One region of the Shewanella marisflavi genome, then DNA from elsewhere that is predicted to be linked to it. Evidence: predicted binding sites of a transcription regulator. Region 1 holds the regulator's gene; each other region holds the start of a gene.
What was found. The regulator sigma-54, encoded in region 1, starts transcription at its own class of promoters, with help from an activator protein. The targets are predictions, from matches to a motif close to GTTGGCACGNNNNTNGNNT.
Positions count from the first base shown of each region.

Region 2: the regulator sigma-54 is predicted to act here: its motif matches at 3,099-3,117, upstream of CFF01_RS08515 (YccF domain-containing protein).
Region 3: the regulator sigma-54 is predicted to act here: its motif matches at 2,213-2,231, upstream of flhA (flagellar biosynthesis protein FlhA).

Region 1 is NZ_CP022272.1:3,699,318-3,709,794, reverse strand. It holds gene CFF01_RS16345 (response regulator transcription factor) at 1-569, opposite strand, end outside; gene mgtE (magnesium transporter) at 675-2,042, opposite strand; gene CFF01_RS16335 (HPr family phosphocarrier protein) at 2,143-2,418, opposite strand; gene rapZ (RNase adapter RapZ) at 2,411-3,259, opposite strand; gene ptsN (PTS IIA-like nitrogen regulatory protein PtsN) at 3,256-3,699, opposite strand; gene hpf (ribosome hibernation promoting factor) at 3,702-3,989, opposite strand; gene CFF01_RS16315 (RNA polymerase factor sigma-54) at 4,020-5,507, opposite strand; gene lptB (LPS export ABC transporter ATP-binding protein) at 5,640-6,371, opposite strand; gene lptA (lipopolysaccharide transport periplasmic protein LptA) at 6,368-6,916, opposite strand; gene lptC (LPS export ABC transporter periplasmic protein LptC) at 6,903-7,460, opposite strand; gene kdsC (3-deoxy-manno-octulosonate-8-phosphatase KdsC) at 7,457-8,008, opposite strand; gene CFF01_RS16290 (KpsF/GutQ family sugar-phosphate isomerase) at 8,010-8,987, opposite strand; gene CFF01_RS16285 (calcium/sodium antiporter) at 9,023-9,982, opposite strand; gene CFF01_RS16280 (ATP-binding cassette domain-containing protein) at 10,148-10,477, shown strand, end outside.
Region 2 is NZ_CP022272.1:1,949,931-1,960,407, reverse strand. It holds gene CFF01_RS08530 (mechanosensitive ion channel family protein) at 1-1,127, opposite strand, end outside; gene CFF01_RS08520 (1-aminocyclopropane-1-carboxylate deaminase) at 2,037-2,957, opposite strand; gene CFF01_RS08515 (YccF domain-containing protein) at 3,192-3,599, shown strand; gene CFF01_RS08510 (substrate-binding periplasmic protein) at 3,614-4,366, opposite strand; gene CFF01_RS08505 (PGPGW domain-containing protein) at 4,554-4,781, shown strand; gene CFF01_RS08500 (DUF6508 domain-containing protein) at 4,900-5,277, opposite strand; gene CFF01_RS08495 (hypothetical protein) at 5,508-5,852, shown strand; gene CFF01_RS08490 (LysR family transcriptional regulator) at 5,901-6,806, opposite strand; gene CFF01_RS08485 (homogentisate 1,2-dioxygenase) at 6,961-8,121, shown strand; gene hppD (4-hydroxyphenylpyruvate dioxygenase) at 8,211-9,251, shown strand; gene CFF01_RS08475 (LysE family translocator) at 9,379-9,996, shown strand; gene CFF01_RS08470 (GNAT family N-acetyltransferase) at 10,058-10,477, opposite strand, start outside.
Region 3 is NZ_CP022272.1:2,844,464-2,854,940, reverse strand. It holds gene fliQ (flagellar biosynthesis protein FliQ) at 1-150, shown strand, start outside; gene fliR (flagellar biosynthetic protein FliR) at 193-990, shown strand; gene flhB (flagellar biosynthesis protein FlhB) at 990-2,123, shown strand; gene flhA (flagellar biosynthesis protein FlhA) at 2,269-4,368, shown strand; gene flhF (flagellar biosynthesis protein FlhF) at 4,380-5,786, shown strand; gene CFF01_RS12595 (MinD/ParA family protein) at 5,791-6,672, shown strand; gene CFF01_RS12590 (RNA polymerase sigma factor FliA) at 6,665-7,384, shown strand; gene cheY (chemotaxis response regulator CheY) at 7,427-7,810, shown strand; gene CFF01_RS12580 (protein phosphatase CheZ) at 7,824-8,561, shown strand; gene CFF01_RS12575 (chemotaxis protein CheA) at 8,577-10,477, shown strand, end outside.

The DNA.
Region 1 (10,477 bases):
CTGTTGGGAGGCTCCTCTCCCCACAGGTGCTGCACTATCTCCTCACGTTTCACCACATTGGGAGCTCGGGAGATAAGCAGTTGTAAGATCTGATAACCGCTTGGGGTAAGCTGAAGTTTTTTGCCTTCCCGGTAGGCAGTATGTTCGGCGATATTCAGGGTGAGCGGCCCACACTGTTTACACCCTTGGGCGACTCGTCCTTGTTGGCGCTTGATTAGCGCCTGCAGGCGTACAGTGAGTTCATCGAAATCGAAGGGCTTAGTCAGGTAGTCATCGGCCCCGCTATGAAACCCCTGGAGCAGATCCTGTTTATCATCCAGCGCCGTTAACATCAGGATAGGGACACTCGCGCCTTGCTCACGTAGGGCCCTGGCGACAGCGTAGCCGTCCATCTTAGGTAACATAAGATCCAATATGATGGCCTCGAAGTGCCCTTCGGTGGCGAGTCGCAGGCCGAGTTCACCATTGCTGGCGTAATCCACCTGCGCGCCTTGGGATTCAAGGTAGTCCCCCAAGACGCCGGCGACATCTGGGTTATCTTCGATGATCAATATCTGAGTATTTTGCATGTCACCTCTCTCTATGATGTGACCATAACCATACTAACGTGAAAAAGATGTCGATAATATTGAAATTCAAGCGCATCCGATTCGGTATCGGGATGCTCTTGGCATTCAGTTCAGCAGAAACAGCGTCGCCAGGCCTAGGAAGGCAAATAGGCCGATAACGTCAGTGACTGTGGTCAGCACCATACCGCCAGCAAGGGCGGGATCGACATTAAACTTCTTCAGTAGCAAGGGGATGCTGGCGCCAGCAAATCCTGCCACCGTCATATTGATCAACATGGCGCCGCCGATCAGGGCGCCAAGGGCGATATCGCCTTTCCATAGCCAGATGGCGCCAAACACCAGCAGGGACCATAACAGGCCATTGAGAAAGCCGATGGCCAGCTCTTTGCCTATCAGCCAGCGGGAGTTACTCTGACCTATCTGTCCTAGGGCAATACCGCGGATCACCAGAGCTAAGGTCTGGTTGCCAGCGACGCCGCCCATGCTGGGAACTATGGTCATCAGGATGGCGATGGTGGCAAACTGCTCAAGGGTGCTCTCGAACATGTTACTGACCGAGGCGGCCAGCAGCGCGGCAAATAGGTTGATGGTGAGCCAGAGGGATCGCCTAAAGGTACTCTTAAGCACAGGACCGAAGGTATCTGTGTCGTCGTCCATCCCTGCCATCCCCATCATGGAGTGTTCGGCATCTTCACGGATCACGTCGACAATATCATCGATGGTGATACGCCCAAGCAGACGGTTGGTCTCCTCTTCGATCACCGGCGCCGACACCCAGTCATGGCGCTCAAACAGCTGGGCGACTTCGCTATCGTCCATACCGACCGGGATCCCTTCGAGATCCTTGTTCATGATATCGCGTACCGATGCATTAGGATCGCAGGTAAGTAGATCGGTAATACGCACGCCGCCCAGCAGGCTGTCGCGCTTATCCACCACATAAAGAGTGTCGGTGGCATCGGGCAGTTCACCACGAATTCTCAGATAACGCAGTATTACATCGACATTGACATCGGGGCGCACGGTGACGGTATCGGTATTCATCATACTGCCGGCGGTGTCTTCCGGGTAGGAGAGGGCCTGCTCAACCCTGGCTCTGTCCTGGGCTGTCATCGACTGCAATACCTGGTTGAAGACGCTGTCGGGCAGGCTACGCAGTATGTAAGCCAGATCGTCTGTGTCCATGCCTTCGGCCGCCTTGGCGACACGCTCTGGGCTCATCTGGGTGATCAGATTGTCTTTGAGCTCCTCACCCAGCTCATCGAGGATCTCGCCCGTGTGCTCTTGATCGATTAGCTGCCATAACACCTGACGGGTGCGCGGCGGAGAAGACTCCAATATGAAGGCGATATCTGAGGCAGCCATGTCGTGCAACATGCTGCGCACATGCACAAACATGCCGCTGCCTAAGGCTTGAGTGAGCTGATTTAGGCGTTGATCTGTGGTTTCACTATCTAACACTTCGATCGGCATAGCTCCTCCTTAGGCAATAGATTGACCGGCTTGGGTAATAGGCGTGTAAGTCTATGATAAGTATAGGACGAAATTCACCCGGCACCGCAAAGCGAGCCGATTATACGGCCTCGTCGAATTTGGCGTCAATAAGGGCACTGATGGCGTCCAGTGCCGCCTGGGCATCTTTGCCTTCACTGGTGATTGTGATGGTTTTGCCCATGCCTGTTTCGAGCATCAATAGGCCGAGTACGCTGGCGGCCGAGGCTTGTTTGTCGCCCTGGATCAGGGTGACTTGGGCATCGAACTTGGCGGCAAGTACTGCCAGCTTGGTGGCCGCCCTGGCGTGCAGTCCCAACTTATTGCAGATGGTCAGCTCGCGAGCCAACTTAGTCATGCTTTAGCTCTCTGTGACGAGCCTGTACCTTATGCTTGCCTTTGTTGAACAGCTTGGCCAGTTGGTCGGTGACATAGACAGATCTGTGTTGCCCACCCGTGCAGCCAATGGCAATGGTGAGGTAACTGCGGTTGTTACGCTCAAGATGAGGTAACCAGGTTTCCAGCAGGTTTTCGATTTGCCAGATAAATTTATTCACCAGTGGCTGCTGACTCAGAAACTGCTGCACTGCCTCATCGAGGCCGGTCAGGGGTCTCAGTTCTGGCTCCCAATGGGGATTTGGCAAAAAGCGCACATCGAACATGAAGTCGGCTTCGCTTGGCATGCCATATTTAAAGCCGAAAGATTCGAAGTTGATCACCAGCTCTTTATCGACTGTGCCCAGTAATATTTCGCGCACCTTGTCACTCAACTCATAGATGTTGAGGTTAGAGGTGTCGATATAGTGATCCACTAGCTTGGCGATGGGATCGAGCAGTTTGCCTTCGAGCTGAATCGCCTCCTTGAGAGAGACTTTTGAGCGTGACAGCGGATGTAATCTGCGGGTCTCGCTATAGCGCTTGAGCAGCACATTGTCGCTGGAGTTAAGGAAGAAACTTAAGATCTCGGTATCTTTCGGGAGCTTGGCCAGCTGCTTTTCCAACTGGATCTCTTCGCTGGGCATATTGCGCACATCGACGCTAATGGCCACCAGTTCGCTGCGTCCCTTGAGTTGCTCCAGCAGGGATTCCATCATCTGTAGGGGCAGATTATCGACACAGTAGTAGCCGAGATCTTCTAAGACCCTAAGTGCGACAGATTTTCCCGACCCTGAGCGTCCGGATACCAAAACCAATTTCATTGGGTGATCACCTGATAGAGTTCTGACTCATCCTTGGTTTTTCTTAGCTGTTTCATGATCGCCTTGTCATTGAGTTTCTCTGCCATGGCGGCCAGAGTACTAAGATGCTGCTCGCATTGATCTGCGGGCACCAATAATGCAAAAAGGATATCGACGGGCTTATTATCAATGGCATCGAATGCGATTGGTTCAGCACACTTCACCAGTACGGCCACTGGTTGCTCTATGTTCGTCAGCCGTCCGTGAGGAATCGCGATACCATTGCCTATACCTGTGCTGCCCATTTTCTCTCGAGCCAGAAGGCTTTCAAAAATCTCTTGAGAGGAGAGGGTGGGGTACTGGACAGCGGCTAAGTCGCTGATAAGCTCCAGTACCTTTTTCTTACTGCCCGGAGTGGCGCAGGTTGTGCACTCCGGCCGCAGGATGGTACTCAGTTCCATCGTTAATGTTTAGTAAGCTTCTCTTTGTGTTTAATGACCTGACGATCGAGCTTGTCAATCAGGGAGTCTATCGCGGCATACATGTCCGCATGTTCGGATGTTGCGAACACTTCTCCGCCACGGAGGTGTAACTTGGCCTCAACCTTTTGCTGCAACTTTTCGACATTTAATACAACGTGCACATTATTGATCTGATCGAAATGACGTTCAAGCTTTGTGAATTTCTCTTCAACATAGTTTCTTAGAGATTGGGTGATCTCGATATGGTGCCCAGTCAGGTTTATTTGCATAAAGATAGTCCTCCAGTTTCCAGTTACGTGTTATAAGCTCTTACGCTGATTCGAGGGCGGTATAAGCATTGCCTCTCGGTACTTAGCAATAGTGCGACGCGCCACTTTAATGCCTTGTTCAGCTAAGAGTTGAGCCATCTTGCTGTCGCTTAATGGCTTTTTCTGGTTTTCCGCAGCAACTAGCTTCTTAATAAAAGCCCGTATTGCTGTTGAAGAGCACTCTCCACCATCGTCAGTGCCGACATGGCTAGAGAAAAAGTATTTGAGTTCGAAGATCCCTCTCGGGGTATGCATATATTTCTGTGTGGTTACACGGGAGATGGTCGATTCGTGCATCTCCACCGCTTCGGCGATGTCGTTAAGCACCATGGGCTTCATCGCCTCTTCACCAAATTCGAAGAAACCTTGTTGGAAGTCGACAATGCAGTTGGTGACCTTTAGCAGTGTCTCGTTACGGCTCTCAAGACTCTTGAGGAACCATTTCGCCTCTTGCAGGTGACCACGAATAAACTGACCGTCAGCCTGGCTCTTAGTGCTGCGCGCCATGGCCGCATACTGCTGGTTGACGTTGATCTTGGGCATGCTATCGGGATTAAGCTCGACCACCCAGCGTCCCTTCTTCTTGGTGACGGTCACATCAGGGATCACATACTCGTCGCGGCTGGCGGTAATGGCCAGGCCTGGACGGGGGTTTAAAGTTTGAATGAGGGCGATAGCATCTCTTAGCTCATCTTCTTTAAGCTTGGTTTTGCGCATCAAGAGGCGGAAGTCGCGTCCAGCGATGAGATCCAAGTGCTCCTTGATCAACATGCGTGCATTGGCGATATGCGGGGTATCGTCGCTGTATTGGGCCAGCTGAATCGTCAGACACTCGCTGAGATCTCGCGCCGCCACGCCTATGGGGTCGAAGTGCTGTACTCGCTTGAGTACTGCCTCGACCTCATCGAGTTCTATTTCGGGATCGCCCATCGCTTCGAGAATATCCTCGCAGGTCTGGGTCAGGTAACCGCGTTCGTCAATGGCATCTATGATGGCGGTGGCGATGGCCAGATCGTTATCGGAAAAAGGGGTGAGATTCTTCTGCCATTCGAGGTGCTCGTATAGGCCTTCACTGGTCTCGCCCTGAAAAGGCATGTCGTCGTCGCGCATGGCGCCTGAGCTGGAGTTAGGGGAGGCGGTATAGACCTCGTCCCAAGTAGTGTCGACCGGCAGCTCGTCAGGCATAGAGTCTTGAGTCAGGGCGTCCGAGGTCTCGACGCCTGAGTTATCCTGACTCGAATCCAGCTCTATCTTGTCATCATACTTGCTGTCGAAATTGTCGACGGCGGTATCATCTTGTAGTTCGGCACTGGCGCCTTCTTGCTCTTCATCCAACTCCAGTAGCGGATTGGATTCTAATGCTTGTTGGATCTCCTGCTGCAACTCTAGTGACGACAACTGCAACAGACGTATGGCCTGTTGTAGCTGGGGCGTCATGGTGAGATGCTGACCCATTTTGAGCTGAAGTGACGCTTTCATCGTACTGCTATTCCCTTGTTTCTAATTATAAAATGAGAAAGCTCTGGCTAATTGGCCGGACAAATATAAAGGATAGTCCTTATGGCCACAATCTGATATTAGTTTCAGTTTATGGCCCGGTTATAAGATTAACTATAGCTTGAATTGTTCACCTAAGTACACTGCTCGTACTTGCTGATTGTCTAAGATTTCGGCGGGTGTTCCTTCGGCGATCAGATTACCGTGGCTGACGATATAGGCTTTCTCACAGACGTCTAATGTTTCGCGCACATTATGGTCGGTGATCAACACCCCAAGGCCACGGTTTTTGAGTTGCTCGATGATCTTTTTGATGTCGATGACTGAGATGGGGTCGACACCGGCGAAGGGTTCATCGAGAAGAATAAATTTCGGGTTCGCGGCCAGGGCCCTGGCGATCTCTACCCGGCGACGTTCACCGCCCGACAACGCCATACCGTGGCTGTCACGGATATGGGTAATATGAAACTCTTCCAGCAGATGTTCCAACTCCTCTTCGCGGCCATCGTTATCCAGATCGCTGCGGGTCTGCAGCACGGCCATGATGTTGTCGCGTACCGAGAGTTTGCGAAAGATGCTGGCTTCCTGGGGCAGGTAACCTATGCCTTTACGGGCGCGAAGGTGCATGGGGTCGAGGGTGAGGTCGTCATCATCGATATAGATGCGTCCCTTGTCGCTCTGTACTAGGCCGACCACCATGTAGAAGGTGGTGGTCTTACCGGCACCGTTTGGTCCCAATAGGCCGACGATCTGCCCGGTTTTGACTGTAAGGCTCACATCTTGGACAACGGCACGACTCTTATAGCTCTTGGCGAGGTTTTCCGCCTTCAAGGTCAGGTCTGTCATTGCTTTTCCTGTTCGGGTTGTTCTGGTTCTGGCTCGGGTTGCGCTTGTTTCTGCTCTTGATAGTTTTCAGGCTGAATAATGGTGATCACGCGGTCATTGCCTGTACTCTCGGCAATCAGCTGTTGCTGTTCAATGTTGTAGCGGATCTGAGTACCTGTGACCTGGCTGCCTTCCTGTTCCAGGGTAGCATCGCCAATGAGTGTCAGGGTGCGGCTCGAGAGTTCATAGCGGATCTCTTTGGCACTGGCAGAGGCGGGACGGCCATCTTCCATTACCTGAGAGTAGGTGGCCGGGTTGCCTGTGGCAACGAGGATCTTGCCACTGTTCTTTTCTTTGCTGAAGGCGCGCAGTTCATCGGCCAAGATCTTGATCGAGCCCTGAGTGACCTCAACCGGTCCATGGAAGATGATCTGATTGTTCTTGATATCGGCTTCCTGGCTAGCGGCAGAGATCTTGACCTCTTGTAGTAGGTCATTATCCTTGGCTTGGGCGCCCAGGCTAATCAGGGTTAGCAGCCCAGCGAGAATAAGGCTATTTAGTTTCATATGTTCCTTCTACCTGACTCGTCAGTCGTATATTTTGTGCGTTGAGATCGGCGTATAAGCCTTGCCCCGTGATGAGGAAATCTCGCCCCGTTACCCGAATGCTTTTGTCGGATGTCATTATCATAGTATTGAGATCCAACTCCAGATAGGTGGTCTCTATGGTCTGGATAGGTTCTTCTGGGCTAATAGCATCAATGATAACATTATTTTCCAGGGTGACCCGTCCGCTATTTTTGTCCAGAGTGCCTTTAGTCGATCTGAGTCGCCATTGGGCATCGCCCTTGTCTGGATACACGAGATAGATGGGCTGAGTAAAGTAGGTCATGTTGCGTTCGGCGTAGTGCTTCATGTGGCTGGCCGATACGCGGCTATTGATGCCGCCCTGCTCATTGTACTGCACGCTCTTAAGATCCCGGACGATATAGTCGGGACTGTCGGCGTTCACCTGTGCCAGATCTTCTTCTCCCCGTTTCGATTGCACCTGCCAATAGAGCACTAGTGCGGTACCGAAAAAGGCGATAATGGCCAGCGTGACTCTATTCATATGCTCATTCCGTGGGCCGACGCAAACTTATCCTGGCTGAGCAGAATAAGGTCTGTCAGTTCTCGCAGGGCGCCGTGGCCCCCTTTGATATGGGTCGTCATGTCGGCGTGTTGGCGCACATAAGGGTGGCCATCAGCCACACAGACAGATAAGCCCACCTTCTGCATCACAGGCAGATCCACCATATCGTCGCCAATATAGGCCACTTCCTGGGGCGTGACCTTATAGAGAGCCAGCAGCTCTTCGTATGGTTCAAGTTTGTTGTCCACGCCCTGATAGATATGGGTGATCCCAAGGGCTGTCATGCGATCTTCCACTATTTGAGACTTACGCCCTGTGATGATGGCAACGGGAATATCGCTGGTGAGCAGCGAGCGCACGCCATACCCATCGCGTGTATGGAAAGTCTTAAGCTCATCGCCCGAGTTACTCATATAGACTAAGCCATCGGAAAACACGCCGTCGACATCGCAGATCAGCAGCTTAATCTGTTTAGCCTTCTGCCAAACAGCATCAGTGATGGGACCGTAGAAACCTTGATGTGCCATGTTAGATCACCCCCGCCTTGACCATATCCAGCATATTGAGAGCGCCGATGGGACGCTGTGTCTCATCGGTCACTATCAGGCCGTTAATCTCTTTTTCGTCCATTACCTTAAGGGCCTGCGCCGCCAGTATGCCGTCGCTGACGGTGACGCAACCATGGGTCATCACCTCGGAGATAGAGGTCTTGCGCAGGTTAATCTCGGCGTCGATCACCCGGCGTAGATCGCCGTCGGTAAAGATACCTACCAATAGGCCTGCCGAATCGATCACAGCCGTCATGCCAAGGCCCTTCTTCGATATTTCATACAGGGCATCGGTAATGCTAATGTCTTGTGAGACTAAAGGTAACTCATCACCCTTGTGCATTACGTCGCTCACCTTAAGCAGGAGCTTACGGCCCAAGCTGCCACCGGGATGAGACAGGGCAAAATCATCTTTGGTAAAGCCACGCGCCTGTAATAGAGCGACCGCCAGGGCATCACCCATCACTAAGGTGGCAGTGGTGCTAGATGTGGGGGCTAGTCCTAATGGGCAGGCCTCTTCTGGCACCTCGATACACAGGTGAACCACGGCGTGTTTAGCCATGTTAGATTCGGGTTTACCCGTGACTGCAATCACAGGCAATCCCATGCGTTTGATCACCGGCATCAGGGTTAAAATTTCACTGGCCTCGCCCGAGTTTGAGATGGCGAGCACGATATCGTTTTCGCTCAGCACACCCAAGTCGCCGTGACTGGCTTCACCTGGATGCACGAAGAAGGCTGGAGTCCCTGTGCTGGCCAGCGTGGCCGAAATCTTGTTGCCTATGTGGCCGGATTTGCCCATGCCCATGACGATCACCTTGCCGGTGCAGGCGAGGATCAGTTGGCAAGCTTTGGCAAATTCATTTGAGTCGACATATTGATACAGGTTGTCCAGCGCATTGCGCTCGGTATCGATAACCTTGCGTCCCCATTGACGTAATTGATCCGCATCTACCATCTTGTTCTCTCTATATTTTTCGGCCTAAAGCGCTATTAGGATAGGAAAAGCGTGACTTGATAGCCGATAAAAGTCACTAATAACACGCCACCATGCCAAGGGCGAAGTTGGCGGGCTTTGCCGGTTAATAAAATCAGTATGGCCAGGGCAACGCTAGTTGCCATTACCATATAAAAGTCTCGAGTGCTGGCTGCGGCATCTACCGCACCGGGTGCGATAAGCGCAGGCAGTGCCAGTACCGCCAAAATATTAAACAGGTTTGAGCCAACCACGTTGCCTATGGCCAGATCGTCCTCTTTCTTTAACACGCCCGCCACACAAGCCGCCAATTCAGGCAGGCTGGTGCCAACGGCTATGATGGTGAGTCCTATGACTAAGTCTGACATATGGAAAGCCTTGGCGATACCCACTGCGCCTTGTACCATCCAGTCTGCCGACAGGGGCAGCAGCACTATGCCGATCACTAACCAGAGCACAGCCTTTGGCGTGGGCACATCCTTAGGAACTTCGCTTTCGGCTTCATCGATAAAGGGGTCTTTCTCCTTGTTGGAGATCGCATGCCAGATGAGATAGCCCATCAGCGAGAAAAAGAGTGCCAGCAACACGAGTCCTTCGATGCGGGTCAGTTGCCCGTCGTGGAGGAAATAGCCCGCCAGCGCCGTCGCCCCCAGCATCATAGGAATTTCACGCTTAAGTGTTTGTGAACCTACTGATATTGCGCCTAAAAGCGCGGTGATCCCCAAGATAAGCGTGATGTTGGCAACGTTGGAGCCCAGCACATTACCAATGGCAGTGTCTGTCATTCCCTCGAGCGAGGCGGTGGCCGCAACGAACATCTCTGGCGCCGAGCTGCCCATGGCAACTATGGTGAGCCCGATTAACATGGGAGGCAGGCCGAGATTGCGGGCGAATGCCGCGGCGCCGAAGACAAATTTGTCGGCGCTCCATACCAGCGCCCCTAAACCGACGATCAGTAAGAAAATATTAAATAGCATTGAAATTCTTTTTATTTAAGAGTCTGCCGCGCATTTTCGCTGGATTTGAGCCAAATTGAAAGTATTGCGCAAAGATAGTGTCGATTCAGTTGTGCACAATCGGTCAATTTCGTACAATTTGTCTCTTTTCCTGCCGCCTATCCATGGAATGTATTAGGTCCCGTTATGAGTCATCAATCGTTAAGTCATGACACAGAGTCGTCAACTGAGACCAGGCCATTGGTTGAGGTTAGCCATCTAGGTTTCAGCCGTGGTTCCCATGTCATCTATGATGATGTGAGCCTGTCGATTCCTCGCGGCAAGGTAACCGCCATCATGGGCCCTAGCGGTATAGGTAAGACGACCCTGCTGAAGTTGATCGGAGGGCAGCTGCGCCCGGATACAGGTGAGGTCAAGGTCGACGGCATAGATGTGCACAAGTGTAATCGCAGTGAACTCTTTGACCTGCGTAAACGTATGAGCATGCTGTTTCAAAGCGGCGCCTTGTTCACCGAT
Region 2 (10,477 bases), 1.7 Mb from region 1:
AAGGTTCTTATCTGAGTGCAACGCAGACCAATCTCTTCGACTGTGCCACTTATCTTACCGAACTTACACAGGTTACCCACCTTAATGGGCGCCGCCGAATAGAGGGTTATGGTGCCGATAAAGTTCTCAATCGACTGCTTAGAGGCCAGCGCGATAGCAATACCGCCTATTCCCATGCCCGCTATGATGGCACTGGCATTAAAACCTAAATGCTCTAACCATAAGAGCACCGCCATCACGGAAAATATCACTCTGATAAAATTAGTTAGCGGGCGTAGGAGTGACGCCGCCTGATCTTTGCCTTGGGCTTTCCAGCGCTTCTTTAAGCCCTGGTGCAAAATCCCCATACCACTCCATCCAAGCCAGATGATAGATGACACCAACAAAAACCCAGTATCTAACAACTCCACCGCTGCAGGGGAAATACTACTGTGGGCGCCCCAAATTCTCACCAATATCACCGCCAGCAACAAGCGTAATGGGCCGGCAACAATGTAGGCAAACTCCTCTTTAAGCTCATATTTGGTCATCAAAATGACTTTTTTCACCAACCAAGTCACTGGAATGGTGACCATAAATGCAGCGATAAGATAGCTTGTTAACAGGCACCACTCCCATAGATGCACGTTAAACCATCGCCCTTCAGGAATATGATTCACGAACCATTCAGCCACAGGACCATAACCCAGGTTTTGGTAGAGTTCAGGTACCTTTGCCACGGTCGCGTTGGAGACTTTCCAGATAGAACCGTCATCGCCTGGTACCCGCTGCAGGTAGAGTGAGACCTTGTCGCTTTGTAGTTCTACTCGGCCAAAGAGATCACGATAGGAAGGCAGTTGATCATTATCCTGTCCTTGGGGCGCGTCACTTATCTGGCTAAGATCCAACCAAATATTTCGCTCAATGATCACCTGTAACTGCTTAGCATAATCGGGGCCTTTCTTTGCCGACATGCCTTCTGGTAGATAGCGTAGATCTAAATACTCAGCAGCCTTTTCATAATCTTGCTCATACGCCGCCTCCATAAAACCTTCGAGCGTGCCCCTGGGAGTGTCCCGTTGTAAACTATCTTTATAGGCATAATGGTCTATCGTAGCGACATCATTGCTCTGGCGACTATCGGCCACAGCCACCTCATTTAATGCTCCAATCAGACTATCAGACGCCGCGCACCATGCGGAGCCGACGGTGAAGCTCAAAACAGAAATTAACAGCCAAACAACCAAGCGCATCCTAGCCCCCTAAATTGTCAACAAGCGCTTATAAATACTAGCATTTATACTTTATCTCAACAGCAGAAACCTACGCCTTGTTTCAGCAAAATGCCAACGATATCTGCAGAAAACAGCCCCTAACTGATTAAAGATTGACAAGTGAGCCAGCTACTCTATAATGGCTCGTTCTGTAGCTCCCAGCTCTGCCTTATTGCATCGTTAGACCTCTAGTCATCGCATCCAACAAATTGCAGTCATCTCGTCACACTATTGTCATTTATTGATGATTTACTGTGGCTAGTCTAGTGGTAACTCATTGATCCCGCCGATTTAATCTCGGCGTAGTTGAAGTCAATCACTTGATTATTTGAATTAAGCTGGGTAGTCTCAGAAAGGATCACATTCATCTTTCGCAACAGCTAAGGATATATTATTTGTTAAATTTCAACTGCAAACACGCAGTCTTAGATAAAAGGAGTATGGCCTATGTCGTACAAAGTTAACGGTCATGAGATCACAGTAAACTTTCCAGTGGACTCAATCTCAGTCAATAAATCTTCTATTGCTTTCACCGATAGCGTAGGAAAAAACAGACAAACTTTTGCAAAGCGCACCGACGCACTGCAATTTATGAAATGGTTGCTCTCAAGCAACAAATAACCTCACCGCTATTCGATACACCTCCTCTCACCCGTATCGAAGGTTGCCCAGGCAACAAGTAGGATTGACTTCATTCGTCAACGACTCAGCAGATAACATTTGGCTCAGGTTGTACCCCTTTCACAGGTACTGACCTGGCCAAATGGTTTTTAATCACCCCAGCTACAACTCACCATACTTGCGCTTGTATCGCGGCAACATAGATTGATTCCCCAAAAGCCCACCTTGATGCAGATAAAGCACAGGCTCATCTAACCCTTGCTGCAACTGCTGTTTAAGGCAGATCCAACCTAGGGGATCATACAAGAGCTCAAATTCGATACCTGTAGCACTTACCTCATGCCACATCTGATAAAAGGCCAAGTAGAGTTTGCCAAAATGATAACGCTTATCCATGGCAATAATTTGAGGATGCTGCGATTCATCTGGTGCTAACTGGGTAAATTGCTGACGAAGATAGGCATCGCCCCCCACTACGGCACAGGTGTTCACCCGAACGCTAGCATCATGGGCAAGAAAGTATTTCTGTAAATAGAGCGCCGTGGTGCCTGTACCAGAGGGAAGAAATACCAAGAGACCACTTAAGCCCTGTTCGCGCTTCCACGCCAGGATCTCTTGGCCAAGCTGGGCAACACCCGGTTCGGCAAAGCTGCAACGTCCTCCTTCAGGCACAAACAACTGCTCCTCACTGCCGGTCAATATCTGCTCACGAATGTAAGTGTCGGTATCTCGCCCTTGCCTGTCTTCACACTGGCTAAGGTCGATGATCTGCGCGCCATTGTTGAGCGCCGCTTGGTAGTTACCACACGGATGCTGAGACAGATAAGTGGGCAGATGATCGACATAAAAATCTAATTGCCAGCCCTTTATTTTGGCGAGCGCCGATAAGGAATAGAGAGAGTTCGCCTGGGGTGACCCATAACCAATGAGACGCTTTACGGCAGGGAAATCATGGTTAAGAAAATAGGCAAACTTACGGGCCTTATTGCCGGAAAACTCGGGATGCAGCAAGTCGTCACGTTTGACATACACCTTATGCTGCCAGATGTTGATAGCCTCAACCGGGGTCTGGGTTAATTTCATTACGTTAAGCATTTCTGGTAAACCTGGCGCTGAGTGTACACCCATTAACCGTGAATGCGTAATTTGACCGTTTATTGGCATAATATGTCAACCAGCCAAGAACAAACACACCTAATAGCTAATAAAAACAAAATTTTAAAAAGTGGCATGAATTTCGCTTTGTATTGTTCAGCTCATCTATAAGGGCTTGTTTGCCCGAGAAATATAATTAGCGACAGAGATAAGGAGTACTCAATGGCACTACTGCGCTTAATCTTTAATATTGCATGGTTTATTTTAGGAGGCTTCGTGATGGGGCTAGCCTGGTGGTTAGCGGGATTACTTTGCTTTATCAGCATCATAGGTATCCCCTTTGGCCGTGCCTGCTTTGTGATTGGTGAGATGGCCTTCTGGCCTTTTGGACAACAAAATGTCAACCGTCGTGCGCTGCAAGGCGTTGATGACTTAGGTACAGGCCCGCTAGGCATGATAGGTAATATCGTCTGGTTCCTACTGTTTGGGATCTGGTTGGCCATCGGACATATCGCCCATGCACTGGCTTGTTTTATCACCATCATAGGGATCCCATTCGGTATTCAACACCTGAAATTGGCCTTGCTAAGCCTGACCCCCATAGGCCAAACCATCACGGCCAAGGCCTAAGCGCTTAGGCCTACCTAGTCACTCTTAACTGTGTTCTCTAGGTAGGCCGCCAATAACTGCTCCACTTCGATACGCGCCAGTCCCTCATTATAAAGCGCCCGCCAACGACGCCCTTCAGGCGTATTACGAAAAGCAATATAGAGCGCCTTTGACTCCAGCAGTTGCTTATTAAATTGTAATCTGGTTTTGAGTTCAGAGAGATGAGGTTGCTGGATAAGATACTGATAGACATAACGATCCATTACCGCGCCTTGCACCCGCCCTGTAGCTACCTTGCGGATATTGTGCTCATCAGAGCTCACTAGCTCAACGGGTTGGATCCCAATGGCTATCATCTCATCTAAGGCTTGAGTATTCACATAGTCTCTCACCACACCTAAAGTGTAAGCATTTAAATCCTGCAGACGTGACCAGGTAATGGGATGATGGCTCTGCTCTAGAATCCCAAGCGGGCTCTCCCCCATGGCTTCTGAAAAGATAAACTTATCGGTAGGATGATAATATTCGGGGAAATAACCCTGATAGCCTGAGTCATCGCGGGAAACCACCCTCACTGTGCGGCTCCAGGGAAAATAATCCACAACCAGATCGTGGCCCATGGCTGCCAGTGCCGCGCGGGCAATAACCACACATGCCCCTCCCTCTGGCAATGTGGGACCAGAATAAGGTGGCCAGTTCAGAGATGACAGTTTTAGGGTATCGGCTCGCACGCTGCTAATACTCAGCATTAAGCAAGCCAGCAGCCCGCCCAAAAGTAAGCAGGCCATGTGTCTTAGGATCTCATGTGAAAGCAGAATTTTCTTATCACTCCCTATCACTACGCGTTTCCCCAATTGCCCGCCTGATAACTTTCCTTAACCGTTTAAAATCCTTTTGTTACATATTTTCACTGGCATAGATGCGCAACATCATGCAAAACAAGTATAGAAGAGAGGCCACACTCATGAGGTGCTTATGCTAAGAAAAACCTTAATTACTGTTTTCGGCGGAGGATTATGCCTATTAGGACTCGCCTTGGTGATACTGCCTGGTCCTGACTGGTTACTCCTGCCTATCGGTCTGGCCATCTTGAGTCTGGAATACCCCTGGGCCAAGGTCTGGCTAAAGAAGAGTCAACAACAGATGACGCGAAGTGCAAGCTGGCTCGATGGCAAGATTCGCGACTGGCGCTATAGCCGGTAACTGGCCGCGACCGGCTTTTCACTATTGACTTAGCCTGCCCTAAGCCAGGGCAAAACTAAGCCAAGGAAACACTTAGCCATGAAAAACTAAGCCATGGAAAAACTTAGCTTAGACAAAGCTAAGCCTGAGCAAAGTGGTCGCTGTTATGGCTTCTTTGAGTCAATGCATTTAACCTTTCTAAGATGGCTAACAGCACACCTTGACGGCGCATGTTTTCCAGCACGCCACGACTAAAGCCTTCTAGGCGACTCATGGCGGTCAAGAGCAAGCGACACTGATAGAAACTGGCCTCTTTAATGTAATCGGGTTTATCAACTAGGTGGGCATTTTGATACCACTCATGCCAATTTAGACGTTCGAGTAATAAGCCCTGATTGGCCAACTGCTCAACGAAAGCCTTCATGCTGATATGATTAATGGTCTGTTCGCCACGGGCAAACTGCGTAGCATATTGAGAATAGAGATTGGCTATCTGCAAAGATATTACACGTTTCATGTCGCACTCCTTAGTCCTCAGGTCAAATCGCCCCCTCTGGACCCATTCCTCTGCCTTTCCATTGAAGCTTCGCTTAATCCGTACCACAGAGATAAATAGTGACTTTTTAACACCCTAACCACTGGGGGCTGAATAGAAGCTGAACATTGAATGAACCTCAGGCTAGCTAGACATAGACGTCTGAAGACCATATGCTACAAAAAACGTAATCAGGGCGCTGGAGAGCACAGATGAGAAAATACACTACACGTCTTGGCCTTATCCTAATTGGACTGTCTATCGGCTTTGCACCGCAAAGTCTGGCCAAGAATGATAAACATGAGCATGGCGCCAAGAACAAGAGCGAAAAGAGTCTGCCACCCGGCTTACAAAAGAAAGCCGCCCGCGGCGAGCCACTGCCTCCGGGCTGGCAGAAGAAGCTCCATAGGGGGGATTACCTCGCCGATGATTACTATGATCGCGGTAAGGTTCGTGTTCCTATCGATCGCGATGGCAACATCACCCTAGATGTCGACGGCACCTTTATTAAATTGCACGACAAGACACGTCGTATCCTAGATATTATTAACGACTAGTTATCTGCAAGGACTAATACCCGTTTCGCTGAGCTTTAACAGCAAACATTAAAGACTGGCCTGCTCTTGGTAAAGATTAAATTCCTCCAAAATCAGGCTGGTAAATAGACGACCGGCGCGTCCCAAGGGGCGCTCCATGGTCGACACTAACTGAGGTGTAAAGCTGTAACGACTGCCACCCAGAAAATCCAGCTCCCGCAGTTCACCACTGGCCAGCTCCTCTTTAATCAGAAAATCAGGCATCCAGCCAAAACCCAGCCCCATTAGCAAAGCATTCTTTTTCATGATAAAGCCCGATAGGTAAAATACCTTGTCGCCGCCAAATTGCAGCTCATCGCTGTGGATCTTACCCGGCGATGAGTCTTCTATCGTCAGCTCCACATGCTGGAGCAGTTCAAATAGGCTCAGCTCTTTGGCGGTTGCCAGTGGATGAGTGCGACTCACCACTAAGATGCTGTTGATGTCGGGTAAGGGTTGTGGACGGTAATTAGGCCCGGTGCGATAGTCTTTCACCAACATGAGATCGGCATTATCACGCTCAAATCTATGTTGCACCCCGCCGAGAAACTCCATATTGAGCTGGATCTTAGTGGGGATCTTATACTCTGAGACGCGTTTTAACGCCCGCATAATGGGCTCCATTGGCAACGAACCATCAACCACTAACTCCAGCTTAGGCTCCCAACCCTCACTGAAACGGCTGGCTAAATGTTCAATATTGCCAAGGTATTGCAGTAATCGTTTGCCTTCGGCAAGAATCACCTTACCCTCGGGCGTCAATTCGGCGCGGTACTGATCCCGACAAAAAAGCTTTACACCCAAGTGTTGCTCAAGCTTCTTCACCTGATAACTCACGGCCGACTGCGCCTTATGCAATCGCTCCGCGGCCTTGGAAAAGCTGCCCTCCTCCACCAGAATCGACAACACCCTAAAGGCTTCCACATCAATCTTCATCTCACTACCCCGGCGTAAACAAAAGACAACAATCTAAAAATTAGATGATGTTAAGCTATTTATTATTCTTTTTTTTGTTCATGCCAGCAACTAAATTGTTACTTAGATCACATAAACATAAGTGTGCCCGCAAAAGCACCCAAGGAAAGATGTCATGCCATTTTATGTAAAACAGGGTGAAATCCCTCATAAACGTCATATCACCTTCAAGAAAGAGAATGGTGAACTCTATCGGGAAGAACTGTTTTCCACCCATGGCTTTTCTAATATCTATTCCAACAAGTATCACCACAACATGCCGACCAAGGCCTTAGAGGTTACGCCCTATGAGGTTGATCATGGCCAAGCCTGGCAGGATACCTTGATCCAAAATTATAAATTGGACGCCAAGCAGGCTGATCGTGAGGGTAACTTCTACTCGGCGCGTAATAAGATCTTCTTTAATAATGATGTCGCCATGTACAGCGCCAAGGTAACTGAAGCCACCGAAGAGTTTTACCGTAACGCCTATGCCGACGAGGTGATCTTCGTCCATGAGGGGCAAGGCAAACTCTATAGCGAATATGGTGTGCTGGAAGTGAAGAAGTGGGACTATCTTGTGATCCCCCGCGGCACCACCTATCAGCTTAAATTTGATGATTACAATCTGGTTCGCCTGTTTGTGATCGAATCATTTTCTATGGTGGAAGTGCCCAAACATTTTAGAAACGAATATGGCCAGTTGCTCGAATCCGCCCCCTATTGTGAGCGCGATATCCGAGTGCCTAGCCTGCAAGAAGCCGTGGTAGAGAAAGGCGCCTTCCCCTTAGTCTGTAAATTTGGCGACAAGTATCAGCTGACCCAGCTCGAATGGCATCCCTTCGACCTCGTGGGCTGGGACGGCTGTGTTTACCCCTGGGCATTCAATATTCAAGACTATGCCCCTAAGGTAGGTCAGATCCATCTGCCACCATCGGATCACTTAGTCTTTACCGCCCACAACTTTGTTATCTGTAACTTTGTGCCGCGTCCCTACGACTTCCATCCACAGTCGATCCCGGCGCCCTATTACCACAACAATATCGACAGCGATGAAGTGCTTTATTACGTCGATGGTGACTTCATGAGTCGTACCGGCATCGAAGCAGGTTACATGACATTGCATCAAAAAGGCGTGCCACACGGACCACAACCCGGTCGCACAGAAGCCTCTGTGGGCAAGAAAGAAACCTATGAATACGCAGTGATGGTCGATACCTTCGCCCCACTGCAGCTAACCCAACATGTACAAGGTTGCATGAGTAAGGACTACAACCGCTCTTGGTTAGAAGACTAGAACCGTTCGGTCACCCGAACTCCAAATAATAACCAAACAAGTCATCACAGAGTGACTGTGGTTGTAACAAATTGAACGAGGATACTCACATGGCAAGCGAACAAAATCCACTGGGATTACTGGGCATCGAATTTACCGAGTTTTGCACCCCAGATCTCGACTTTATGCACAAGGTCTTTATCGACTTTGGTTTCTCTAAGCTGAAAAAGCATAAGCAAAAAGATATCGTTTACTACAAACAAAACGACATCAACTTCCTGTTGAATAACGAGAAAAGCGGATTTTCGGCCGAATTTGCCAAGAAGCATGGCGCAGCCATCAGCTCTATGGGCTGGCGCGTAGAAGACGCTAACTTCGCCTTCGAAGGTGCCGTTGCACGTGGCGCCAAGCCTGCTGCTGACGAAGTAAAAGATCTGCCCTATCCAGCCATCTACGGTATTGGTGACAGCCTGATCTACTTTATCGATACCTTCGGCGCCGACAACAACATCTACAACACAGATTTTGTCGATCTGGAGAACCCTGAGATCGTACAGGAAAAGGGCTTTATCGAAGTCGACCACCTGACCAACAACGTCTACAAGGGCACCATGGAGCATTGGTCAAACTTCTATAAAGATATCTTCGGCTTTACCGAGGTACGTTACTTCGACATTAAGGGCTCACAGACGGCATTGATCTCTTATGCCCTACGCTCACCCGATGGCAGTTTCTGTATCCCAATTAACGAAGGTAAAGGCGACGACAGAAACCAGATCGATGAGTATTTGAGAGAATACGACGGCCCAGGCGTGCAGCATCTGGCGTTCCGCAGCCGCGACATCGTTGCTTCACTGGATGCAATGGAAGGCAGCTCGATTCAGACCCTGGATATCATCCCTGAATATTACGACACCATCTTCGACAAGTTGCCACAGGTAACCGAAGACAGAGAACGTATCAAGCATCACCAGATCCTGGTGGATGGCGATGAGAATGGCTACCTGCTGCAAATCTTCACCAAAAACCTGTTTGGTCCCATTTTTATCGAGATCATCCAGCGCAAGAATAACTTAGGTTTCGGTGAAGGTAACTTCAAGGCACTGTTTGAATCAATTGAACGCGATCAGGTGCGCCGCGGCGTGCTCTAAGCCCTGCTGATTTAAGTAAGGTAAATTACAATTGAAAAACCAGCCATCCAGGCTGGTTTTTTTGTTTGCAGCGGCGTCAGAAATCACTACACTAGTCTGCCTAGTCACTCCCAATACAGCGCCTGAGATGTCAGAACATATTCTTATTGCCGTTTTTCTGCCCACCTTCTTCTTTGTCTCTATCACCCCTGGTATGTGTATGACATTGGCAATGACGCTGGGCATGAGCATAGGCGTGCGTCGCACCCTGTGGATGATGATAGGTGAACTGGTAGGGGTCGCCCTGGTAGCGATTGCCGCTGTGATGGGCGTTGCCACCATGATGCTCAACTATCCACAGATCTTCGAGGTGCTTAAGTGGCTCGGTGGCGCCTATCTTGGCTATATCGGCATTCAGATGTGGCGTGCCAAGGGCAAGATGGCCAGCCTGGACACCCAACAGATGGAGATAAGCAAACAAGCGCTGATCTCCCAAGGCTTTGTTACGGCAATTGCTAATCCTAAGGGCTGGGCCTTTATGATCTCCCTGCTGCCCCCTTTTATCGATGTTGAGCGCGCTGTGGCCCCCCAGCTGAGTCTGTTATTGGCTATCATCATGATGACAGAATTTGTCAGCATGCTGGTCTACGCCAGTGGCGGCAAGTCACTCAAGTTGTTTCTGGCTAAGGGCGATAACATTAAATGGCTCAACCGCATTGCCGGCTCGCTCATGATAGGCGTAGGGATCTGGTTAGCCCTGGGTTAAGGCTCGATGATTTGAGCTTAATGGCCAAGCACGCTTGTTTAAGCTTAGCGGTAGCGCTGAACTAGGTCTTTTTCTTATAGGGCAATATCCCCATTAACTCACCCATATAGGTCTTTACCGCCGTTTCCTCTTCGATAAGAAAATCGGCGATGGCGCGGCGAAACTCACTACGCCCTATCTCATGCACCGAATAGGTGGCTATCGGCTCAAAGCCGCGCAGCACCTTGTGTTCCCCCTGCGCGCCCGCATCAAATTTTTGCAAACCTTTGGCAATGGCATACTCTATCCCCTGATAATAACAGGCCTCAAAATGCAGCCCTTCTATCTCCTGTAGCGTGCCCCAATAGCGCCCGTAGAGGCAGTCAGCACCTAAAAAATAGAGGGCGGCAGCAATAGGCTGACAGGGATTATCATCACCTGAGCGCTCGACGATCAGCAGCCGAAGGCTATCGCTCATGGAGTCAACAAGCTGCTTAAAGAA
Region 3 (10,477 bases), 850 kb from region 1:
GCGACCTCTATTAACGAGCAGACCTTGAGCTTCTTGCCGCGTCTGCTGACGACACTCTTTGCCCTGATGTTCTTAGGCCACCTGCTAGTACAGACCATGATGGAGTTTTTCCTAGAGATGGTCAACCAGATCCCTCTGGTGGTGGGCTAGCCATGAATAGCCAGGTGTTGCTGAGCTGCGAGTCTCACTGAGATGGAGATCTTGCTGTCGACCATAATGCAGACGCTGTCAGCCTATATGTGGCCCTTGTTTAGGGTGTCTAGCATGTTGATGGTGATGGCGGTGTTTGGCGCTAACACCACACCGACCCGAGTGCGTTTACTGTTGTCTGTGGCGATCACCTTCGCCATAGCGCCTGTGTTACCCGTTAATACCGAGATAGAGCTGTTTTCCTTGGGCGCAGTTTTTGTGACCGCGCAGCAAATCTTGATCGGTGTCGCCATGGGGTTTGTGACTCTACTTATCATGCAGACGTTCGTCTTGACCGGTCAGATCATAGGTATGCAGACCAGCTTAGGTTTCGCTTCCATGGTCGACCCAGGCTCTGGGCAACAAACTCCGGTGATTGGTAACTTTTTCCTATTGCTGACCACCATGATTTTTCTGGCAGTCGATGGGCATCTGGTGCTTATCCGGATGCTAGTAGCCAGCTTTGACACCATTCCAGTGTCTCAACAGGGGATCAGCATTGCCAGTTATCGCCGTTTGGCGGAGTGGGGCGCCTATATGTTTGGCGCGGCATTGACTATGTCTATCTCCGCCATCGTTGCTTTATTATTGATTAACCTCTCTTTTGGTGTGATGACGCGAGCATCGCCCCAGCTAAACATCTTCGCCATTGGCTTCCCTGTGACCATGGTTAGTGGCTTGATTATTCTCTGGTTAACGCTCACGCCTATTATGGCTCATTTCGATGAGGTTTGGCGTTCGGCTCAGTTGTTGCTATGCGATCTGGTGCAGCTGCAATGTAGTACAGACGGGAGCTTCTGATGGCAGATAATGATACCAGTCAGGAGAAGACCGAAGAGGCGACCCCCAGGCGACGCGAACAAGCGCGAGAAAAAGGTCAGGTCGCCCGTTCTAAAGAGTTAGGAACCTCTGCCGTATTGATGTCGGCGGCTGTAGGCTTCGCTATCGTAGGGCCCAGTTTGGGTCAGTCGCTGATGGTTGTGATGAGTAACCTGTTTACCATGGACAGAAGCGAGATCTTCGACACCAATAGCATGTTAAACATCTGGCAGATGGTGCTCAGTGAACTGACGATCCCCATGGCCAGTTTTGTGTTGTTTCTGGCTTTTGTTGCCTTTTTGGGGAATGTGGTGCTGGGGGGGATCACCTTCTCGGTTAAGGCCTTTATGCCCAAGGGCAGCAAGATGAACCCTGTCAGTGGCTTTAAGCGGATGTTTGGCGTGCAGGCCTTAGTGGAGTTGACTAAGGGGATCGCCAAGTTTTCTGTTGTCGCCATCATGGCTTATCTGCTGCTGAGTTATTATTTTGTCGATATTCTTACGCTCTCCCAGGGGCATCTGCCTGGGAATGTCTATAACGCGTTAGATCTGTTGGTGTGGATGTTTATTATCCTCTGCTCTTCAACGGTCATCATAGTGGTAATTGATGTGCCGTTTCAGATCTGGAATCACAACAAGCAGCTGAAAATGACCAAGCAAGAGATCAAGGATGAATATAAAGATACCGAGGGGCAGCCCGAGATGAAAGGCCGGGTACGGCAGATGCAGCGTGAGATGGCTCAGCGTCGCATGATGGCAGAGGTGCCCAATGCCGATGTGATTATCGTGAATCCAGAGCACTATGCGGTGGCGGTTAAGTATGACGTCACCAAAGCGGCTGCGCCCTATGTGCTGGCGAAAGGGGTCGATGATGTGGCCTTTAGAATCAGAGAGATAGCACGTGAGCATGATGTGGCGATTGTGTCGGCGCCGCCGCTTGCCAGGGCTATCTATCATACTACCAAGATAGATCAGGAGATCCCCGAGGGCCTATTTACCGCCGTGGCTCAGGTGCTGGCCTATGTATTCCAGCTAAGACAGTACCAACAAAAGGGCGGCAAACGTCCGACGCCTATCCCGCTTAATCAGCCAATCCCAAACGACCTCAAGTATTAATGGGCAGCTTTCTTGGTTGAACATCATTTTATGGCGACCTGTGTTTAATCTTTAAGCGATTGTTGTTGCCTTGTTTATTCACCCCTTAAGTTGGCGTATTTTTTGCTGAACCATCACTAGATGTCAAAGTTCAGGCGCTAGATTGATGGATTTGAAAGCAACGCTCGGTCAGATTAAACAGGTAAAACCTGCCAACTTCAAAGGTATAGGTACTCCTATACTGGTGCTGGCTGCATTGGCGATGATTGTTTTGCCTATGCCAGCTTTCCTGCTGGATATTCTGTTCTCTTTTAATATTGCCTTGGCCTTAGTGGTGCTATTGGTGGCCATTTACACCGACCGTCCATTAGATTTTGCCGCATTCCCGACCGTACTTTTGGTAGCGACCTTGCTGCGCTTGGCGCTCAACGTTGCCTCAACCCGTATCGTTTTGCTCGAAGGTCATAATGGTGGCGACGCCGCCGGTAAGGTGATTGAGGCCTTTGGTTCAGTGGTTATTGGCGGTAACTATGCCGTGGGTTTGGTGGTGTTCTTGATCCTCATCATCATTAACTTTGCCGTGGTCACTAAGGGCGCCGGACGAATCTCAGAAGTGAGCGCTCGTTTTACCTTGGATGCTATGCCGGGTAAGCAGATGGCGATCGATGCTGACCTTAATGCTGGCGTGCTTAATCAAGATCAGGCGCGTATTCGCCGCGCCGAAGTGACCAAAGAAGCCGACTTCTATGGCGCGATGGATGGTGCCTCTAAGTTTGTGAAAGGCGATGCTATCGCGGGCATCATGATCTTAGTGATCAATATCTTAGGTGGTTTCGTTATCGGTATGGTCCAGCATGGGCTGGATTTCTCCTCGGCAGTTGAGATTTACACCCTGCTAACCATAGGTGATGGCTTGGTGGCGCAGATCCCAGGCCTCTTGTTGTCGATCGCGGCGGCCCTTATGGTGACACGCCAAAATGAATCTGGGGATATGGGACAGATGGTGATGAGCCAGATGTTCGATAATCCTAAGTCGCTGATCATTGCTTCTGGCGTGCTATTGATAATGGGTATAGTGCCCGGCATGCCCCATTTTGCTTTTCTCAGTTTTGGCTTGATCACTGCGGCAGGCGCCTATTTTCTGCATCGTAAAAAAGATCTCGATAGACAACGCGCCCTGGAGATTGCTAAGACCTCACCAGCAACGCCGGGTGATGCTAAGCCCAAAGAGCTTAGCTGGGACGATGTGCAGCAGGTTGATACCATTGGTCTGGAAGTGGGTTACCGTCTGATCCCCTTGGTCGATAAGGGTCAGGGTGGTGAACTGCTTGGACGTATCAAGGGCGTACGCAAAAAACTGTCACAAGAACTGGGCTTTTTGGTACCGGCGGTGCATATTCGCGACAATTTAGATTTGGCGCCAAACACCTATCGCATCTCTTTGATGGGAGTGGCCTCGGGTGAAGCAGAGATCCGTCATGACTGTGAACTGGCGATTAACCCTGGTCAGGTCTACGGCAAGCTCGATGGTGTAGAGACAACAGATCCCGCTTTCGGGTTAGAGGCTGTATGGATCGCCCCTGAACTGAGAGAGCATGCTCAAACCTTAGGTTATACCGTGGTAGATGCCGCGACCGTAGTGGCCACTCACCTGAGTCAGCTGCTAACCAATAACGCCTCTAAGCTGCTGGGTTACGAAGAGGTACAACAGCTGATGGATATGCTTGCCAAGCACTCGCCTAAGCTGGTCAGTGGCTTTATTCCCGATGTCTTGCCGCTGGGTACTGTGGTGAAGGTAATGCAGAACCTGCTCAATGAAGGCGTGTCGATACGCGATCTTAAGACCATAGTTCAGACTTTGCTTGAGTACGGGCCTAAGAGCAATGATACCGAGGTGTTGACAGCGGCAGTGCGCATCGCGCTTAAACGCATGATTGTACAAGAAATAAGCGGGCCAGAACCGGAAATCCCCGTCATAACTTTGGCGCCGGAATTGGAACAGATGTTGCATCAGTCTATGCAGGCAACGGGAGGCGAGGGGCCGAATATCGAACCTAGCCTTGCCGAGAGGATGCAAAAGTCGTTACTTGACGCATCCCAGCGTCAGGAGATGGTGGGTCAGCCAGCCATCTTACTGACTTCGGGTATGTTACGTTCGACGCTGTCGCGTTTTGTTAAACATACGATTCCAAACTTAAGGGTGATCTCTTATCAAGAGGTACCCGATGAGAAACAAATTCGTATCGTATCAGCGGTCGGCCAGTAGAGGGTATTTAAGTGAAAATTAAACGTTTTTTGGCAAAAGATATGCGCTCTGCATTGGCCCAGGTTAAAGAAACATTAGGCTCAGATGCGGTGATCATGTCTAACAAGAAGGTCACTGGTGGCATCGAAATTGTGGCGGCGGTCGATTATGACGAGCCTAAGAAGGCTAGTGTGACTAAGCCTAGTGTGTCCTTGGCAAGTGAAGCCAGCGCTATTCCCCCCAGTTTTCTCGACCTGGCTGAAGAGAAGGTTTCTATTGGTCGTCAGCCCATTAAGGCGGAGTCAAAAAAACAACCTGCGCCGGTGGCAGATTCGCTGCAAGCTTTATTAGAGCGTCAACAAAATCGTGTCAGTCAGCAATTGAATCAGTCAAGCGACGAGCTCGAGATGCCTGCATGGGCACAAGGTTTGAAGGCGCCAAAAGCAGAGGCTACCGCTCCCTCTCAGGTTGAAACCCAAAGCCGACCTAAGCGTGATAAGCATAGTGTCGCCAGTGGTGAGATTGAATCTATGCGCGAAGAGCTGGCATCTTTGCGCAACCTATTAACCGATCAAGTCACCTCTTTGCTCTCTGAGCAGAAGAGACGTTTGGACCCTGTGGGTGCCATGTTAGAGAGTCGCCTGCTTGATGCTGAGTTTAGTCCAGAGGTCGCCGCTAAGTTATCGGCCTTGAGCGAACATTACACCCCTGCTGATTTGGTGAAAGCGCTGCCGCGTAGTCTGGCTAATCTGCTGGATAACCAAGGAGATGACATTGTTCGTCAGGGAGGCGTCGTCGCGTTTGTGGGTCCTACAGGTGTGGGCAAGACCACAAGTGTTGCAAAATTAGCCGCTCGATTTGCTGCACATCATGGTTCAGATCAAGTTGCGTTAATAACAACGGATCATTATCGCATTGGAGCCTATGAGCAGCTGGCAACCTATGGCAAAATAATGGGGTGCCCGGTCAAGCAAGCACATGATCTCAATGAGTTGGAACAAATTCTTTATCAGTTTCGCAATCGCAAGCTAGTATTGATAGATACGGCGGGAATGGGACAAAGAGATGTGAGATTGTTCCAACAACTTGATAATTTAACTGCAAATAGCAGATTACCTATTCGCAGTTATCTGGTACTGTCATCTACAAGTCAAAGAAGAGTGCTTGAAGATGCCGTCGCGCAGTTTACTCGGATCCCATTGTCCGGCGCGATTTTGACCAAATTAGACGAATCAGTGGCCTTGGCTCCGGCATTAAGTGTTTTGATTCAAAGTGGGTTACCATTGAGTTATGTCACTGATGGACAAAGAGTTCCAGAAGATATGCAAGTCGCCGACACCTTAGCCCTGGCCAACAAGGCGTTGTCGGTACTCGAAAAGAAAGTGCAACCAATACAGAATAACGAAAGGTCATATGAACGGGCCTACGCATTTGAGTAATATAATGAGTCGGGATCAAGCAAGCGGTTTACGTATGATGAATCAACCATATAACGAAAAAGTAAAAGTAATTGCCGTAACCGGTGGTAAAGGTGGCGTGGGTAAAACCAGCGTTTCGATCAATACCGCGGTCTCCCTGGCTGAGAAGGGCAAGCGCGTGCTTGTACTTGATGCTGACCTAGGTTTAGCGAACGTCGACGTCATGTTGGGGCTCAGAGCTGAACGCAATCTCTCCCACGTATTATCGGGCGATGCAGACCTTGACGATATTATCGTTCGTGGTCCTAAGGGAATTGGTATTATTCCTGCCACCTCAGGCACTCAGGCTATGGTCGAGCTGACACCAGCGCAGCACGCGGGTCTTATTCGTGCCTTTAGTGAGATGAGAACCCAGTTTGATATTCTTGTCGTCGATACGGCTGCCGGGATCTCAGATATGGTGCTAAGCTTTTCTCGCGCCTCACAAGATGTCCTGGTGGTTGTGTGTGATGAGCCTACCTCAATTACCGATGCCTATGCTTTAATTAAGATTCTTAGCCGAGAGCATGGTGTATTCAGATTTAAGATTGTGGCCAATATGGTCAGAAGTTTACGAGAAGGAATGGAGTTATTTGCTAAACTTAGCAAAGTAACCGACCGTTTTCTCGACGTGGCGTTGGAGCTGGTTGCGACAATCCCCTTCGATGAAAACCTTCGCAAATCAGTTCGTAAACAAAAATTGATTGTCGAGGCATTTCCTAAGTCGCCGGCATCAATTGCTTACCATGGTTTAGCTAACAAGATTATTAGCTGGCCAGTGCCGCAACAGCCCGGCGGACACCTAGAGTTCTTTGTGGAAAGATTAGTTCAACGCCCTGAATATCAAGAGGATCGTACGAGTGAGTAAAGCCGCTGCGTATACTTGTTTAGATAACAAAGCTTCTATTGTCGAACAGTATGCACCGTTGGTTAAAAGGATTGCTCACCATTTACTTGCTCGTCTGCCCGCTTCGGTGCAATTGGATGATCTTATACAAGCAGGTATGATGGGCCTGCTTGAGGCCTCAACCAAGTTCGACGGCAGCAAGGGCGCCAAGTTTGAAACCTTTGCTGGTATTCGTATCCGTGGCTCCATGTTGGATGAGATTCGTCGTGGTGACTGGGTGCCCAGGTCAGTACATCGTAATCAGAGACGTGTTGCCCAGGTGATAGATGAGCTAGAACAAGAGCTTGGGCGAGATGCAAAAGACAATGAAATTGCAGATCGACTTGATATGACGCTCGATGAGTACCATCATATTCTTAATGATGTTTCTGTCGGGAAAGTAGTTGGAATTGAAGATCTTGGTGTATCGGTCGATGTAGTAAGAGACGAAGACGATCATCAAGATGATGCTTTTGAAGCACTGGCAGAGACACAGTTTCATGAGGCCCTTGTGGAGGCGATTAAGTTACTGCCAGAAAGAGATGGATTAGTTTTGTCGTTATATTATGACGAAGCATTAAATTTAAAAGAGATCGGTGCCGTACTTGATGTCAGCGAATCCAGAGTTAGCCAGATTCATAGCCAGGCGATGCTCAGACTTAAAGCGAAACTCAAGCATTGGACCAAAATATAACGATTACATGAGCAATATAAAAACAGCTCCGCGGAGGAAACCTTGGACAAGAATATGAAGATTCTCGTTGTTGACGACTTCTCAACAATGAGACGCATCATCAAGAACTTGTTGAGAGACTTGGGTTTTAATAACACTCAGGAAGCAGATGACGGTTCGACAGCCCTGCCTATGTTGCAAAAGGGTGATTTTGACTTTGTCGTAACCGATTGGAACATGCCAGGTATGCAGGGGATCGACCTGTTAAAGGCTATCCGTGCCGATGACGACCTGAAACACATTCCAGTGTTAATGGTCACTGCGGAAGCAAAAAGGGAACAGATCATTGCGGCGGCTCAGGCTGGTGTGAATGGCTATGTAGTTAAACCTTTTACTGCGGCGACATTGAAAGAGAAGTTAGACAAAATTTTCGAACGACTCGGTTAATCAAGGTTGGGCTATGCAGGCAGATACTTCAGGGCTGATCAATCTAGCACAGGCTAAGGAGCTTGTGGACTTGCTAGAAGCTGGTCAACAAGAGCAGGCCGACGAACTCATACGTGATATCGCCAGCCCGATTCAGAAAGAGCTGTTTGATGAGGTAGGTCGTCTTACCCGTCAGCTTCACAGTGCCATTGTGGACTTTCAAGTGGATGGTCGTCTCATTGAGTTGGCGAACAGTGAAATCCCCGATGCAAAAGAGCGCCTCAATTATGTCATTGATATGACAGAGCAGGCCGCTAACAAAACCATGGACGCCGTTGAAGAGTCTCTGCCCCTTGCAGATGCCCTCACCATGAATGTTCAGTCGGTGAAACCCTCATGGGATCGCTTGATGAGACGTGATATTGAGCTGCATGAATTTAAGGCGCTTTGTCACGATGTTCAGCAGTTTATCGAGCGAAGCGAATCGGATTCTAATCGGTTAAAAGAGTTACTCAATAACATCCTGCTTGCCCAAGATTTCCAAGATCTGACCGGACAGATGATCCGTCGGGTCATTGAGTTGGTGCGAGAGGTAGAGAGCAACTTGGTCTCTATGTTAACCGTGTTTGGCGAACAGCCAGCAACGGACAAGCCTCGTGCGTCAGAGAAGTGTGTCGAAGCAGAAGGTCCTATTATGAACGCTGATCAGCGTGATGATGTCGTGACAGGGCAAGATGAAGTCGATGACTTGCTTTCGAGTCTGGGTTTCTAAGTAGGAGTCATATGAATGTCCTTTGATGTTGATGAAGAGATACTGCAGGACTTTTTGATTGAAGCGGGTGAGATTCTTGAGCTTCTCTCTGAACAGTTGGTGGCGTTAGAAAATAATCCTGACGATACCGAACTACTCAATGCCATTTTCCGCGGATTCCATACCGTAAAGGGCGGGGCAGGCTTCCTTAGTTTGACGCCCATGGTAGACGTCTGCCATGAAGCAGAAAATACCTTCGATCTGCTGCGCACGGGTAAGCGCAGTGTTTCTGCCGAGCTGATGGATATCATTCTTCAGGCGGTAGACTCCATCAACTCAATGTTTGCCGAAACCCAAGCGGGTGTTGAGCAGAGCCCTGCCGATGACGTCTTGTTGGCTAACTTAAAGTTATTAAGTTCAGGTGAATTATTGCCTTCAGAGCAGGGCGGTGCTGCGTCGCAGGCCAGTAGTGACAGTACTCCTGTCGCTGATGCACCTGTTGACGATGGCATTGAACTGTTTGGCCTGCCTGGCGATGACGGTGTTGAACTGTTTGACCAACCCGCCGATGACGGCGTCGAACTCTTTGACGAGCCAGTTAGCGATACCCCTGTGACTTCCATCGCCGGTGAAGGCGATATCGATGAGATTGACGAATCTGAATTCGAAGCCCTTTTAGATGCTCTGCATGGCAGCGGTAAGGGGCCGTCAACGGCATCAAATGGTGAGAGCGCGCCAGCAGCGGCTAGCGACAGCGATGACATCACTGACGATGAGTTTGAATCACTACTCGATGAACTTCATGGGTCTGGGAAATTTAAGGCACCATCGGCCCCCATTGCCAAGGTGCCAGAGCCAAGCGCACCGCCGGTTGACGCAGATGAGATCACCGACGATGAATTTGAAAAACTGTTAGATGAATTACATGGTAGCGGCGCGGGCCCTGGTAAGGAAAACAGTAAAGCGGTAACTGCTCCTGCGACGAAAGCCCCTCAAGCGTCCCCAGCCAAAGCCAGTGCTCCTGCTCCAAGTGTGCCTAAAGCTCAGCCTGTCGAGGCGCCAGCAGCTAAACCTGTGGTGAAAGAGAAAGTGGCTGCTAAAGCCCCTGCTGCCAACATGCCACAAGCTGAAACCACAGTGCGTGTTGATACGGCAAGACTCGATCAGATCATGAATATGGTGGGCGAGCTGGTATTGGTGCGTAATCGCCTGCTTAGCTTAGGGATCTCCCGTGATGACGAGGATATGTCTAAAGCGCTAGCTAACCTCGATTTGGTGACGGCGGATCTTCAAGGTGCGGTGATGAAGACCCGTATGCAGCCAATCAAGAAAGTGTTTGGCCGCTTCCCTCGAGTGGTACGCGATTTAGCCCGTAGTCTGAATAAAGAGATCGATCTTCGCATGATAGGCGAAGATACTGATCTTGATAAGAATTTGGTTGAAGCGCTTGCCGACCCGTTAGTGCACTTGGTGCGTAACTCGGTGGATCATGGTATCGAGATGCCTGACGAGCGTGAGGCCAACGGTAAATCCCGTACCGGTACCATTACACTGTCGGCGAGTCAGGAAGGCGATCATATCCTGCTTAAGATCGAGGATGATGGCGCAGGGATGGACCCTGAAAAGCTTAAGCAGATAGCCATTAGCCGCGGTGTTTTAGATGAAGACGCTGCTGCGCGCATGTCTGATGCAGAAGCCTACAATCTTATCTTTGCGCCAGGTTTTTCCACTAAGGTTGAGATCTCTGATATCTCGGGCCGTGGCGTAGGTATGGATGTGGTCAAGACACGCATTACCCAGCTAAACGGTACTGTGCATATTGACTCCATGAAAGGTAAGGGGACTTGCCTTGAGATTAAGGTGCCGCTCACGTTGGCGATTATGCCGACCCTGATGGTGGAAGTGGCGCAGCAAGTGTTTGCCCTGCCGTTATCCAG